Regions from separate parts of the Pseudomonas sp. LBUM1669 genome, predicted to be linked through region 2. Evidence: predicted binding sites of a transcription regulator. Region 2 holds the regulator's gene; each other region holds the start of a gene.
The links. Region 2 encodes FliA, which starts transcription of late flagellar genes. Its sites were predicted from a motif close to CTAAAGTTTNNNNNNNNNNNGCCGNTAA; they were not measured.
Positions count from the first base shown of each region.

Region 1: a site for FliA is predicted at 2,296-2,323, ahead of flgM (flagellar biosynthesis anti-sigma factor FlgM). Genes of this name have one in related genera too.
Region 3: a site for FliA is predicted at 1,549-1,576, ahead of ACA051_RS14795 (methyl-accepting chemotaxis protein). Genes of this name have one in related genera too.

Region 1 covers NZ_CP166784.1:4,728,307-4,733,476, forward strand. Annotated here, with positions in the region: gene cheR (protein-glutamate O-methyltransferase CheR) at 1-371, opposite strand, end outside; gene ACA051_RS21920 (chemotaxis protein CheV) at 418-1,350, opposite strand; gene flgA (flagellar basal body P-ring formation chaperone FlgA) at 1,433-2,194, shown strand; gene flgM (flagellar biosynthesis anti-sigma factor FlgM) at 2,360-2,686, shown strand; gene ACA051_RS21935 (flagella synthesis protein FlgN) at 2,735-3,202, shown strand; gene ACA051_RS21940 (flagellar brake protein) at 3,295-4,041, shown strand; gene ACA051_RS21945 (MFS transporter) at 4,107-5,170, opposite strand, start outside.
Region 2 covers NZ_CP166784.1:1,925,297-1,930,466, forward strand. Annotated here, with positions in the region: gene flhA (flagellar biosynthesis protein FlhA) at 1-705, shown strand, start outside; gene flhF (flagellar biosynthesis GTPase FlhF) at 717-2,051, shown strand; gene fleN (flagellar synthesis regulator FleN) at 2,168-2,998, shown strand; gene fliA (RNA polymerase sigma factor FliA) at 2,995-3,735, shown strand; gene ACA051_RS08925 (chemotaxis response regulator CheY) at 3,903-4,274, shown strand; gene ACA051_RS08930 (protein phosphatase CheZ) at 4,297-5,085, shown strand; gene ACA051_RS08935 (chemotaxis protein CheA) at 5,140-5,170, shown strand, end outside.
Region 3 covers NZ_CP166784.1:3,156,259-3,161,428, forward strand. Annotated here, with positions in the region: gene ACA051_RS14795 (methyl-accepting chemotaxis protein) at 1-1,421, opposite strand, end outside; gene ACA051_RS14800 (undecaprenyl-diphosphate phosphatase) at 1,713-2,543, shown strand; gene ACA051_RS14805 (DUF1294 domain-containing protein) at 2,540-2,971, shown strand; gene ACA051_RS14810 (MmcQ/YjbR family DNA-binding protein) at 2,983-3,342, opposite strand; gene ACA051_RS14815 (LysR substrate-binding domain-containing protein) at 3,339-4,247, opposite strand; gene ACA051_RS14820 (FMN-dependent NADH-azoreductase) at 4,378-4,989, shown strand; gene ACA051_RS14825 (alpha/beta hydrolase family protein) at 5,158-5,170, shown strand, end outside.

The sequences.
Region 1 (5,170 bases), 2.8 Mb from region 2:
ATGGACATCGACAGCGAATACGGTTCCTGACCCGACGAGCACGCCGCCGACCAGATCCGCAGACGCTGGCCGGGGGCCGCCTTGATCGCTTCGGGCAACACCTTGTTCTTCAAGACTTCAAACGGATAGGTGTCACGAAACCACAGGGTTTCGTTGGTGGTCATCGCATCCACCACCATCTCGCGCAAACCGCTGCGCGGCTGGGTCTGGATGCGCTGAACCAGCTCACCCAAGGACTTGATGCCCTGCTGCTCCATCAGTTTGTTGAGACGGCTCGAGACCAGGTACTGCTTGTTTTCACCGAGCAAAATGCCACAGGCTTTTTCCAGGAATACCCGGAACTGTTCGAAATCCAAATTACCCGTAGACAAAGATGCCGCCTCTTAAATCGTGTTAACCACCAGGGGCAGAAGGCCCCTAGCTGATATCTGCTGCTTTGATCCGGTCAACTACCCGGGATGCCAGGTCATCAGGACGGAATTTGGCAAGGAAGTCATCCGCGCCGACCTTCTTGACCATTGCCTGATTGAATACACCCGACAACGAAGTATGCAGGATGATATGAAGCTTTTGCATGCGCGGGTCGTTGCGGATCTCGGCCGTCAGGGTGTACCCGTCCATCTCCGGCATCTCGATGTCGGAAATCATCATCAGGAACTCTTCTTCCGGCTTCTTGCCCTCATCGACCAGCTTGCGCAAGTAATCCAGCGCTTGCCTGCCGTCGTTCAATGCCACCACTTCGACGCCGACCGTTTGCAGGCAACGAGTCACCTGCTTGCGCGCCACCGACGAGTCATCGACCGTCAATACCCGCAAGGACAGCGCCTTGTGCTGGGTTTCGACATCCACCACGCCGACCGAAATCGCTTCCGGTGTCGGCGCCACTTCCGCCAGCACTTTCTCGACGTCGATGATTTCGACTAACTGATTGTCGACCCGAGTCACAGCCGTCAGGTAATGATCGCGTCCCGTGCCCTTGGGTGGCGGATGAATCTCCTCCCAGTTCATGTTGACGATGCGCTCCACCGATCGCACCAGGAAACCCTGGGTCTTGGTGTTGTACTCCGTGATGATCACGAACGGTTTGCTTTGATCTTTAAGTGCCCCGGAGCCGGTCGCCATTGCCAGATCAAGAATCGGAATGGTCGCCCCCCGGATATTTGCCACACCGCACACGACAGGACTGGACTTGGGCATCAGGGTCAGTTTGGGGCATTGCAGCACTTCCCGAACCTTGAACACGTTGATCCCATACAGCTGCTGACCGTCGAGACGGAACAACAACAGCTCAAGGCGATTCTGCCCAACCAGTTGCGTGCGCTGGTTTACTGCATCCATTACACCAGCCATGCACAGACTCCTACACCAACGCTTAAGTGTGTTGCGACGCACGTTCATTGCTAAACGGCACGGCGCTTGCTTTTTAACTCTTATGAACACAGAACCGACATTTTTCCGACGCCTGACATCAATGACCCGCAAATTGCTTTGCGCGATGTCGGCCGTCTGCCTGTTCAACGCTGGCAGCCCTGCCCTTGCTGACGCGGTTACCTTGCCTGACATGCTTATCGGCGTCACTCAGGGCTTTCTTGAGTTCACCGTAGAAGACTATTTGGCCACCAGTCAAACGGAAGGACGCTACGAAATCGAGGTCAACCAGCTCGATCCGCGACTGCGCATGCCCATGTGCGACAAGGAATTGACAGCCACCCTGGAGAGCCCGGCGACCCCGATCGGGCGGGTCACAGTCAAGGTCCGCTGCGACAGCACATCACCCTGGACAGTCTTCGTACCCGCTCAAGTCCGCCTGTTTCGGGACGTTGTCACCACCACTCGGCCGCTCAAACGCGCCGGGGTCATCGAGCCCGGCGATGTCATGTTGCGCGAGCGGGATATCAGCTTGATCAACCAGGGTTATTTCACCTCCCTGGAACAGGCTGTCGGGCAGAAACTTACCCGACCAACGGTCGCTAATCAGGTCCTGACGCTGGTCCATCTCGAACAGGCGGAAGTCATCAGCAAGGGCGATCAAGTGGTGATTACCGCCCACAGTGGTACGCTCAGCGTGCGTATGCCAGGCGAGGCGCTGTCCAATGGCGGCCTGCGTGAACAGATTCGTGTGAAAAACCTCAACTCCCAACGGGTCATCAAGGCGCAAGTCACCGCGCCGGGCCAGGTGGAAGTGGCCATGTAGTACGATCTGCTGGTGAAAGATGGCGCGCCGCCCGGCTGTTCCCTAAACTGTGCCGCAGGCAGGACAAGCGCTGGCGCATGCAAGCTCATTGATAAATGGGCCTAAAGTTTTCGCAGGGAGAGCCGAAAACATGGCAAGCGTCCAAATACCCAGAGGTTTTTTATCATGGTCATCGATTTCAGCCGTTTGAACAGCTCCTCGTCACTTACCGGTAGTACGCGTACCAGCACCGCGAAGGAAACCGCCGAAACCGGCAAATCCGCGCCGCTGAATACCCCGGCCGAACAGGCCAGTACAGCCAAAAGCGGGGAATCGGTACACCTCAGCAATGAGGCTCAACAGTTGCAGAAGGTCACTGACAAGCTGCGCGATCAGCCTGCCGTCGACAACGCCCGCGTGGCCGAGTTGAAAGCAGCGATTGCCGATGGCAGCTATAAAGTCGACAGCAACCGTGTAGCCAGCAAACTGCTCAACTTCGAAGCCCAGCGCTAGGCCACGGCCTGCGCCAGGCTTTTGGACGCTTAAACCCCAAGGCCAGCCATGCACGACACTAATTTACTGCAACTGATCACCGACGACTTTGCTCCAGCGCAATACTTGCTGGAGTTACTGCAAACCGAGTCCCTCGCCTTGCACGGTCGCGACATGCCGCTGCTCGAAGATATTCTGGCGCAGAAACAGGCAATGATCATTCTGCTTGAACAGCATGGCCGCAAGCGCAGTGAAATCCTCGCCAGCCTGAATCTGCCGACCGATCGTAGTGGCCTGGAGCAACTTGCCAGCCAGTCGAGCATCGGCGATCAATTGCTGGAACAGAGCGAGAAACTGACCGATCTGCTGGCTCAATGCCAAGCGGCCAACGTCAATAATGGCCAGTCGATCCTGGTCCAGCAGGCCGCCACGGCCAATCAGCTGAAAATCCTCACCGGCGGCGAACCGCCAGCGCTTTACGATGCCCGCGGATCAACCTCCAAGCTAGCGAAGCCGCGCCCGCTTAGTCAGGCTTGAGCCTGTTAATGAGCACGCTCTATCAAGACGCCTCACATGCTGGCAGTATGCTGGCAAGTCGCAGTCATATTTTGTCTGGAGAATGATGAACCGTGTTCAATGCCTTAAACGCGGAAGATTCTCCGCAGCCACCCAAGGTGCTATCCACGCCGATGGAGATCGCCGGTAACCTGCGGCAGCTGCAAGAGAGCCATGACCCGCTGATCATCACGTTCCACGAACGTAACCAGCGCTTCCAGAGCTATCTGGTAGACGTCGACCGTGACGGCAACATGATTGCCCTGGATGAGATGGTCCCTCGCGATGGCGAACGCTATCTGCTGGCCGGCGAATCATTTCGGGTTGAAGGATTCCACGAGGGCGTGCGCATTGCGTGGGAAAGCAATGGCACGCTGACCATCGATGAGTCCGGTGGCGGTCGCTGCTACCGTGGCACTCTCCCCGATGAAGTGGTCTACCACCAGCGCCGCAATGCCTTCCGGGCTGCGTTGAAGCTGGCGCAACTGGTGGATGTCGAACTGGGCGGTGAAAAGCTCAAGTTCCCGATCAGAGGCAAGCTGCTCGACATTTCCGCCACTGGCTGCAAGCTGCGCTTTGAAGGTGACATCACCGCCAGGCTGCAATTGGGTCAGGTCTACGACCGCTTTATTGCCGACCTGCCCTTTGGCAGCATGACCGCGCCAGTGGAACTGCGTTATCTGCACTTCGAAGAAAGGATCTCCACCACCTTCGCCGGCATCCGCTTTCACAACATGAGCGGACTGGTGCAGCGCCAGGTCGAACGATTCGTCTATCAGCTTCAGCGTGAAGCGCGCCGCTTCGACAAAGACGACATGTAATACGGCACTTTCAACAAAAAACGGGCAGTCCCTCGCGGTGACTGCCCGTTTTTTTATGCGCAGGCTTAAGGCCTGGCCTCGGTAAAGCTTTGCTCGCGCCCCGTGTCCGGGTCTTCTGGTGGCGGATCGGTTTCGGGATCTGGCTCTGGCTCTGGTTCAGGCGCAGGTTCTGGGTTGATCGGGTTTTGCATCTGATCCTGCACCACTTGCTCATCGACCCGCGGATCAAGGCACGCCACCAGCGGCGAACTCGACATGCTGTCCGGCATGGCCACGTGATGCAGCGGCGCATCTTCGACCTGGTGCAGGTTGGTGACGGCTTTCGGGCGAATCCGCCACACCAGCACCAACGCGAAGAAACTGAAGAAGGCATACAGCATGTGGCTGCCAAACAGCTTCATCAGGACCCCGGCCACCAACGGCCCGATACTGGCGCCAACGCCGTAGGTCACCAGCAACATCGCGGTCAGGGACACGCGACGATCACCTTCGACGTGGTCATTGGAGAACGCCACGGCCAGCGGATACAGGCAGAACATCACCAGCGAACAGAAGAACCCGGCAACAAACAGAACCTCCAGCGGCACCTGCTGCATGATTGCCAGAGGTAACGCGGTCAGGGCCAGGACCACTGCAAAACAGCGGATCAACAACGCCCGGTCATAACGGTCGGAGAGCCAGCCCAGCGGCCACTGCACCAGCAGCCCGGCAAAAATGCAGCTACCCATGAACAGACCGACCTGCTCGGTGGACAGCCCTTGCTGCGAGGCATACAACGGCGCCAGACCGTAGAAGGAGCCAATGATCAGCCCCGCCCCCAGCACCGTGCTCAATGACTGCGGCACCCGCTTGATGAAGAAGCGCGGCTCCATTGGCGCGGGATGCAGCGGTGCCGGGTGAATCCGCCGGGTCAGTGCCACCGGCACCAGGCACAGAGCGAAGCACAAGGCGACCAGCATCAGCAATTCCAGGCCCAGCGCCGGGTGCATGACCAGAATCAGCTGACCCAGCACCAGCCCCAGATACGAGGCGATCATGTAGCCGCTGAACACCGCCCCACGCTGTGAGGCTTCGGCCTGCTCATTGAGCCAGCTCTCGATAACCATGTACTGGCACATCATGCCCAGAC
Region 2 (5,170 bases):
GAAATCAGCCAGCGTGCCCAGGCACAATCGCTGGGTTACACCGTGGTCGACGCCAGTACGGTCGTGGCGACGCACTTGAACCAGATTCTGTACAAGCACTCCAGCGAACTGATCGGTCACGAAGAAGTCCAGCAACTCATGCAATTGCTGGCCAAAAGCTCGCCGAAGCTGGCCGAGGAGCTGGTGCCGGGCGTGGTCTCGCTGTCGCAGCTGCTCAAAGTGCTTCAAGCGTTGCTGGCCGAACAGGTGCCGGTGCGGGACATTCGCAGCATTGCCGAGGCCATCGCCAACAATGCTGCCAAGAGTCAAGATACTGCCGCTTTGGTGGCCGCGGTGCGCGTCGGCGTATCCCGCGCAATCGTCCAAAGCATTGTAGGGACTGACTCCGAGCTACCAGTTATCACTCTGGAGCCAAGGTTGGAACAAATATTGCTCAATAGTCTTCAGAAGGCAGGACAAGGCTCGGAAGAGGGCGTTCTGCTGGAGCCAAGCATGGCTGAGAAATTGCAACGCTCGTTGATCGATGCGGCGCAGCGTCAGGAAATGCAAGGTCAACCGGTGATTTTGCTGGTGGCCGGTCCGGTTCGCGCGATGCTTTCGCGATTCGGCCGACTGGCAGTCCCGGGTTTGCATGTGTTGGCTTACCAGGAAATTCCTGACAACAAGCAAGTGACCATCGTTGCGACAGTAGGGCCCAACGGCTGAGGTAGTGGTTTATGCAAGTTAAGCGTTTTTTCGCCGCCGATATGCGTCAGGCCATGAAACTGGTTCGTGATGAGCTGGGCGCTGATGCCGCCATTATTGGCAATCGCCGGATCGCCGGTGGTGTCGAGCTGACGGCTGCCCTGGATTACAAATTGTCGGCGCTGGCCCCGCGTGTTCCGAACATGGAACTCGAGGATGAGCTGCGCAAGACCCAGTCGCGGATCGTCACCGCCCAGGCCGAATTGAGCCTGCGTGGCGAAGGCGAAACCGAAGGCGACAAGACCACCAATCGCCAGTTGTTCGCCGGCCTGCCGTTGACCGCCGCCGAGCCGCTGATCGAGCCGACGTATGCCGAACCTCGTCGCTCGGCGCCAGCCCCGGCACCTGCCGCTGGGGGCTTCGATCCACGGGCGTTCGATTCGATGCGTTTCGAACTCAACAGCCTGCGCGAACTGATGGAAGTACAACTCGGCTCCCTGGCCTGGAATCAGCTGCAAGGCAGCCGTCCGGCCCAGGCCAATCTTTGGCGTCGCCTGCAACGCATCGGCCTGTCCGGCCCGTTGTCTCGCGACTTGCTGGCGATGATTGCCGACATTGACGAGCCCCGTCAGGCCTGGCGCATGTTGCTGGCACACCTGGCGCGGATGATTGCCACTCCGGAAGTCGAGCCACTGGAAGAGGGCGGCGTGATTGCCATGGTCGGCCCTGCCGGCATGGGCAAGACCACCACCCTGGCCAAGCTCGCGGCCCGCTACGTGCTCAAATACGGCGCGCAAAACATCGCGCTGGTGAGCATGGACAGCTACCGTATCGGTGCTCAGGAACAATTGAAGACGCTGGGCCGGATTCTCAACGTGTCGGTAACCCATGTCGATCCGGGCCAATCGCTGGTGCAGGCGCTGGATCCGTTGTTGCGCAAACGCGTGGTGCTGATCGATACCGCCGGGCTTCAGGCCAGCGATCCAGCCCTGCGTATGCAGCTCGAAAGCCTGGCCGGACGTGGCATCAAGTCAAAAAATTATTTGGTTTTGGCAACCACCAGCCAGAAACAGGTTCTAACGGCCGCTTATCACAGTTACAAGCGCTGCGGGCTCGCTGGCTGCATCCTGACTAAACTGGATGAAACGGCAAGTCTGGGCGAGGTGTTGAGCCTGGCGATCAGTCATGAATTGCCGGTGGCTTACCTGACCGATGGCCCGCGTATTCCGGATGATTTGCATCTGCCGCGTCGTCATCAGTTGGTCAGTCGCGCCGTAAGCGTGCAAATGCAAGAAGAACCCAGCGAAGAAGCCATGGCTGACATGTTCGCTGATATTTACCACAGCCCGACCAAGCAGGTTGGCTGAGGTACTAATGAACAGTTTTTGTACCTACATCGATGGTCTGCCATGCATTGTTCATTTTATGAGCGCGCAGCCAGTAATGTGGCCTCCGTCTATGCAAGACAAGGTAAAGAAATAACATGGGCAGCATGCATCCCGTACAGGTGATCGCGGTGACCGGCGGCAAAGGTGGCGTCGGGAAGACTAACGTGTCAGTGAACTTGTCCCTGGCTCTAGCTGAACTCGGCCGGCGCGTCATGCTGCTGGACGCCGATCTGGGGCTGGCGAACGTCGACGTCCTGTTGGGGCTGACACCCAAACGTACCCTGGCCGACGTGATCGAAGGCCGCTGTGAGCTGCGCGACGTTCTGTTGCAGGGCCCTGGCGGTATTCGCATCGTTCCGGCCGCGTCCGGCACGCAGAGCATGGTTCATCTGAGCCCGGCCCAGCACGCCGGCCTGATCCAGGCCTTCAGCGATATCGGCGACAACCTCGACGTATTGGTGATCGACACCGCTGCGGGTATTGGTGACTCGGTAGTCAGTTTCGTTCGCGCAGCACAAGAAGTCTTGCTGGTGGTGTGCGACGAGCCGACCTCGATCACCGATGCCTACGCGCTGATCAAACTGCTGAACCGCGATTACGGCATGAACCGCTTCCGCGTCCTGGCCAACATGGCTCAGAGCCCGCAGGAAGGTCGCAACCTGTTCGCCAAGTTGACCAAGGTCACAGATCGCTTCCTCGACGTCGCCCTACAATACGTCGGCGCAGTGCCATACGACGAAAGCGTGCGCAAGGCCGTGCAGAAGCAGCGCGCCGTCTACGAAGCCTTCCCTCGTTCCAAGTGCGCCCTGGCGTTCAAGGCGATCGCGCAGAAGGTCGACACCTGGCCGCTGCCTGCCAACCCGCGTGGGCACCTGGAGTTTTTCGTCGAGCGCCTCGTGCAACAGACCGCAGGACCCGTCCTATGACAGCCAGTGGCTACAACCTCTACAAGAAGTCGGCACGTGACGCGCAGTACGAGCTGATCGAGCGTTACGCGCCACTGGTCAAACGCATTGCTTACCACTTGCTGGCCCGTCTGCCGGCCAGTGTTCAGGTTGAAGACCTGATCCAGGCCGGGATGATCGGCCTGCTTGAAGTGTCGACCAAATATGACGCCAGCAAAGGCGCGAGTTTCGAGACCTACGCGGGCATTCGAATCCGCGGCGCGATGCTCGATGAAGTGCGTAAGGGGGACTGGGCGCCACGTTCGGTTCACCGCAATACCCGCATGGTCAGCGACGCAATTCGCTCGATTGAAGCTAAAACCGGTCGTGACGCTAAAGATCATGAGGTTGCGGCCGAACTCCAATTGAGTCTCGACGATTATTACGGGATTTTGAACGACACCCTGGGCAGCCGGTTATTCAGTTTCGACGATCTGTTGCAGGACGGCGAACACGAAGGGCTGCACGAGGATGGCGCGAGTGCACATCTTGAGCCGTCACGCGATCTGGAAGATGAACGCTTCCAGGCCGCGCTGGCGGACGCGATTGCCAATTTGCCGGAGCGTGAGCGACTGGTGTTGGCGCTGTACTACGACGAAGAGCTGAACCTCAAGGAAATCGGTGAGGTCCTGGGGGTCAGCGAATCGCGGGTCAGCCAGTTACATAGCCAGTGCGCGGCCCGTTTGCGGGGGCGTTTGGGGGAGTGGCGAGCGCGCTGAAGGCAGTGTGGGGACACTGCGAACGAGGCCGGTGGAGTGTTGAACTGCACCGGTCGCGATCTGTTGTGCTCCAGACAGTCATCGAGTGGATTGCCGGATTGATTGAAATGGCGCGTCCAGGTGCTGGGCGCGTTTAAGACTGCTTGGAGGTCGAATTGGACAAGAACATGAAAATCCTCATCGTTGATGACTTCTCAACGATGCGGCGGATCATAAAAAACCTGTTGCGTGACCTTGGGTTCACCAACACGGTCGAGGCCGACGATGGCACTACCGCCATTCCGGTTCTCAACAGCGGGAGCATCGACTTTCTGGTAACGGACTGGAACATGCCTGGCATGACCGGTATCGATCTGCTGCGTCACGTGCGCGCCGATGAAAAGCTCAAGCACCTGCCGGTGCTGATGGTGACTGCCGAAGCCAAGCGCGAGCAGATTATCGAAGCGGCACAGGCCGGTGTTAACGGCTATGTGGTCAAACCCTTCACGGCCCAGGCGTTGAAAGAAAAAATCGAGAAGATTTTCGAACGCATCGGTTGATCCACTGCGCCACGGGGGAGCTATGGAGCATAAAGAATCTTCACTGGGCGATTTTGAATCGACCCTGAAAAAACACGCGGTCGAACTGGTCGAAAGCCTTGAAAAAGGCAGGTTCGGCGACGCTGTGCAACTTATCCATGAGCTCAATCAGACCCGTGACCGCGGCCTGTATCAGGAAGTGGGCAAGCTCACTCGCGAGCTGCATAGCGCGATCGTCAATTTCCAGATTGACCCAAACATGCCGCAAGCCGAGGAAGTGTCGCAGATCACGGACGCCACCGAGCGTCTGGGTTATGTGGTCAAGCTGACCGAGGCCGCCGCCAACCGCACAATGGACCTGGTGGAAAACGCCACGCCGCTGGTCAACCGCCTGAGCGAAGAAGCCCAGGCGTTGAGCACGGATTGGGGGCGGTTCATGCGTCGCGAAGTCGGGGCTGAAGAGTTCCGCGAACTGGCCCGGCGCGTCGACGGTTTCCTGACGCGCAGCAGCGATGACAATCGCACGGTGTCGAGCAACCTCAACGACATTCTGTTGGCCCAGGATTACCAGGACCTCACCGGTCAGGTGATCAAGCGCGTGACCCAATTGGTCACCGAAGTTGAAAGCAACCTGCTCAAGCTCGTGCTCATGGCCAGTCAGGTAGACCGCTTTGCGGGTATCGAACATGACCGTGATGCGATGCTTGCTGAAAAAGATCCGCAAAAACATCTCTCTCAGGGTGAAGGTCCGCAGATTCATGCCGATAAAAGAGAAGACGTTGTGTCCGGTCAGGACGATGTGGACGATTTGTTATCCAGCCTAGGATTTTAGAGTTTTAGCATTTTAGGTTTTTTAGGTTTTTAGACCTGTAGGAGCACCCCCTTAATGAGCTTCGGCGCCGATGAAGAGATCCTTC
Region 3 (5,170 bases), 1.2 Mb from region 2:
TGGCCGATTGCATTCAGGCTGGCGCCGGCCAGACCGGCCTGTTCGATGGTCAGTTGCGAGGCTCGGCTGCTGTCGCCGATCACTTTGACCGCCGCTTCGGAGTGCGTTTGCAGGCGTTCGATCATCGACTGGATTTCCGCCGTGGACTTCTGGGTACGCTGGGCCAACAGGCGCACTTCATCGGCCACCACCGCAAAGCCTCGACCTTGCTCACCCGCACGGGCGGCCTCGATGGCGGCGTTGAGGGCCAGCAGGTTGGTTTGCTCGGCGATGGAGCGGATCACCTCCAGGACACTGCCAATCTGGGTGCTTTCAGCCGCCAGGGTGCGAATCACTTCCACGGCTTGATCGATGGTGCCGGACAGTTTGTCGATCTGCTGCAAGCTGCCATCAATGTTGATCTGCCCCTGCTGCGCCTGGGATTCGGCATCGCGCATTTCGCTGGCCGCATGCTCGGCATTCTTGGCCACGTCCTGCACGCCATAAGTCACTTCGTTGATCGCGGTCGCCACCAGCTCCATTTGCTGGGACTGTTGCTGACTGCGTTGCTGGGCCTGGGTGGCGTCGTTGCCCAGTTCTCTGGACGACTGTCCCAGGGCACTGGCGGACACTTGCAACTCACTGATGACCAGGCGCAGTTTGGCGGTGAAGGCATTGAAATGCCGGGCCAACTGAGTGACTTCATCCTGGCCATGGGTGTCGAGGTTGCGGGTCAGGTCGCTTTCACCGCTGGCGATATTGGCCATGGCGTTCACCGTGGCCTGCAGCGGACGCACGATGCTGCGAGCGATCATGATCACCAGCAACGCCATGATCAGCGCAATCACCAGGCCGACAAAAGACGCTTTCCAGACCTGGCCATAGAACTCGGCCTGCATGTCATCGATGTACACGCCGGAGCCGATCACCCAGCCCCAAGGTTCGAACAATTTGACGTAGGAGGTTTTTCCGACCGGGTCGCTGGCGCCCGGCTTAGGCCAGCGGTAGTTGACCGTGCCAGCGCCTTTCGCCTTGGCGACGGCCACCATTTCGTTGAACAGTGCAAAACCGTCCGGGTCGCGTATTGCCGAGAGGTTCTGCCCATCGAGTTTTGGGTTGGCGGGGTGCATCACCATCACTGGCGTCAGATCGTTGATCCAGAAATAGTCGTTCTGGTCATAACGCAGCCCGCGCACGGTGGTCAGCGCCTGCTTCTGAGCGGCATCGCGGGTGAGCGTGCCGGCGGTTTCCAGGCCGTGGTAGTAAGTCAGAATGCCGCTGGCGGTCTGCACCACGTGCTGGGTTTTCTGGGCTTTTGCTTGGTAAAGGTCGCTATGGATCTGCTTGAGCATCAACACGCCCAAAGTCAGTAACATCACCACCGACACGACCAAGATGAGCCACAAGCGTCGGCTGATCGACACACTGCGCAAGGTGTTCATAACGCTGTCACTCCGATTTCTTTTTCTTGTAATAAACGATTGCCAGCATCCAACCATGCTTTGCCGGTCGGGCATATGCGACCCAAGTCTCATTACGCGGCAGCGTTATCCGGGCTTGTCTGATAGGATTTCGGCCCCGCGCGGAAAAACCTGAATCCAAGTTGATTTTTCACGGAATTTTTACCGCTCCGTCTGGATCCTTTGCGCGCGGGACTTCAGCTACGCTTGGCGCGATGAACGCTTAAAAAAAACTAATGGGGCATGCCTTGGCGCATCGCCTTTGGGGGATTGATGGAACTTTGGACCGCCTTGCAGGCATTGATTCTAGGCGTTGTAGAAGGGCTGACGGAGTTTTTGCCCATTTCCAGTACCGGCCACCAAATCATTGTGGCGGACTTGCTCAACTTTGGTGGCGAGCGCGCCATGGCCTTCAATATCATTATCCAGCTCGGGGCGATCCTTGCGGTGGTGTGGGAGTTTCGCCGCAAGATCTTCGACGTGGTCGTCGGCTTGCCGACACAACCAAACGCCCGGCGTTTTACCGCAAACCTGTTGATCGCTTTCCTGCCCGCAGTGGTGTTGGGGGTGATTTTTGCCGATCTGATCCACGAATACCTGTTCAACCCGATCACCGTAGCCACGGCCTTGGTCGTGGGTGGGGTCGTGATGTTGTGGGCGGAGCAGCGTCAGCACGAAGTGCATGCCCACACGGTCGACGAAATCACCTGGAAAGACGCCTTGAAAGTCGGTTTCGCCCAGTGCCTGGCCATGATTCCCGGGACCTCGCGTTCTGGCTCGACCATCATTGGCGGCTTGTTGTTCGGGCTGTCGCGCAAGACGGCCACCGAGTTCTCGTTCTTCCTGGCGATGCCGACCATGGTCGGTGCGGCGGTGTATTCAGGCTACAAATACCGCGACCTGTTCGTGCCGGCTGATCTTCCGGTGTTCGCGATCGGGTTCGTCACCGCGTTCATCTTCGCGATGATTGCCGTCAGAGGCTTGCTGGTGTTCATCGGCACTCACAGCTACGCGGCGTTCGCCTGGTATCGCATCGCGTTCGGCCTGTTCATCCTGGCCACCTGGCAGTTCGGTTGGGTCGATTGGGCCGCCGCACGCCCATGAATGACTGCAGCGCGCGCAACAACCCCGGACGCAGGTCCGGGGGCGAGCGGGTCCAGCATCCTCGGCTGAAACTGCTGGTGTTGGCGATCCTGTGCGCGCTGCCGCTGACGGGCTCGATGTCGTTGTGGCTGCAGGGGGTATCGCTGATTCCGCTGGCGGCCTACGGTATCGTCAGCGTGCTGGCGTTCTTTCTGTACTGGAGCGACAAGCGCAAGGCTCGCGCCGACAGCTGGCGGACACCGGAGAACGTGTTGCACGCGGTGGAGCTGGCGGGCGGTTGGCCGGGTGCCTTGCTGGCCCAGCAAGTGTTTCGGCACAAGACCCGCAAGGTCTCGTTTCAGCTGGTGTTCTGGCTCATTGTGCTGATGCACCAGGTGTTCTGGATCGACCAGCTGTTCCTCGGCGCCCATCTGTTTGCATTGTTCTAAAAGAAAGGATTTTAAAGCAGCAAGCTGACCTGGGTGCGCTTGGGTAGCTTGCTCACCACCAATTGGTGGGAACGTTTCAGCAACGCCTGCAGTTCCTCGGGGCCCAGCGGGTAGGGCGTTTGCATGATGATCCACTGAGCCCGCGCCAGGTACGGCGCCGGGTGAATGCCCGGGCGGTCGCAATGCCCGAGAAACAGATCCTTGTCGACCTTGAACGCCAAGGAGTCGCCGCGCAGGTTCTGCAAGGCGAACATCTTGTTCCCGGCAATCGAAAACACTCGAACGCCTCCCCATTTGTAGTCTTCCCGCGCGCCGGGCAGCGCGAGACAGAATTGCGCGACGTCCTCTTCGCTCATGCGTCCAGCCTTCATATCAATCGGTCCCCACAGGCATTGAATGATTCGATCAGATGGTCGATCCAGGCCCGCACGGCCGGCATCACCCCGCGCCGATGAGGGTAGACCGCTTGCAGCCAGCCGCCAGGCAACGACCAGTCGGGCAGTAGCTGCACCAGCGAACCATTTTCCAGTTCCTGTTCGCAGTACATCATCGGCAGCATGGTGAACCCCTGGCCGGCGAGCGTGCAGGCCTTGCGCACGATGAAATCGTCGATGCCCAATCGAGCTTCCAGGCTCAAGTCGTAGCTTTTGCCCTGCTGATCGAGCATGCGAATGTGCACCATGCGGTCGGCTTCCAGCGCGCCGAGCACCGGCAAGGTTTTCAGGTCTTCGGGATGGTTGATCTCACGGCCGTGCAGGAAGGCCGGGCTGGCGACCATCGCCATCTGCGCCTGGCGCAAGCGACGGGTCACCAGCAGCGGATCTTCATCGCCCAACTCACGGACACGCAGGGCGACATCGACGCCTTCGGTCACCAGGTCGACCCGGCGATTGAGCAGCATGACTTCCAGTTGTACCTGGGGGTGTTTTTCGAGGAATCGACTGATCACCGTCGGCAGCATTTCGTGGGCCAGCCCGACGGGGCAGGACACCCGCAAGCGTCCTCGGGGTTCGCTGGACATACTGGCCACGGCTTCATCGGCCATCTCGGCTTCCAGCAGCATCGCCTGACAGTGCCGCAGGTAACGTTCACCCACCGCCGTCAACTTGAGCTGCCGGGTGGTACGTTGCAGCAGGCGTGCGCCGAGGCGTTCTTCCAGCTCGGCAATGCGTCGCGACAACCGGGACTTGGGAATTCCCAGCAAACGCCCGGCTGCGGCGAAGCCGCCGGCTTCGACCACCTTGGCGAAATAGTAGAGGTCGTTGAGGTCTTGCATGATTGGAAATCCGATTGTTCTATCAGTGGGACGAACTATCGCATTGTTGCGGGCTAATCAGCTATTGGTTTCATCTGTAGGATCCTCCCCATCAGATCGCCCGGTGGCGATCCTCACCTGGAGATCCCTTATGAAACTGTTGCATATCGATTCGAGCATTCTTGGTGACAACTCGGCTTCCCGTCTGCTGAGCAGCGAAGTCGTCAAAGCCTGGCAAGCCGCCGAGCCAACCGCGGTGGTGACCTACCGCGACCTGGCCGCCGATGCCATCAGCCATTTCTCCGCCACCACCCTGGTTGCCGCCGGCACCACCGCTGAACTTCGCAACGCCGCGCAACAGCACGAAGCCGAACTGAGCGCCACCACCCTGGCCGAATTCCTCGCCGCCGACGCCGTTGTTATTGCAGCGCCGATGTACAACTTCACCATTCCGACCCAACTCAAAGCCTGGATCGACCGCATCGCCGTTGCCGGTCAAACCTTCCGCTACACCGAAGCCGGCCCTGAAGGCCTGTGCGGTGGCAAGAAAGTCGTGATCGTCTCGACGTCCGGCGGTCTGCATGCCGGTCAGGCGACTGGCGTTGCGCACGAAGAGTACTTGAAGGTGCTGTTCGGCTTCATCGGCATCACCGACATTGAGTTTGTTCGCGCCCATGGCCTGGCCTACGGTGACGAAGTGCGCACCAAAGCCATGAGCGATGCTCACACGCAAATCAGCGAGCAACTGTTCGCCGCCGCGTAAGACTTGCGTAAAGAGCTCAAACAGCTCAAGCACCACCCCAAAAACTCTGTATTCTGATCACGCAAGTGCCAGATACGGAGTTTTTTGTTTCTGGTCATTACAGATTGTGGCCCGGGTTATGCAGTCGAGGGTTACCGACTCCGGTTCAGTGACAAGGTGGGGCATCCCATGGTGCGTCTTT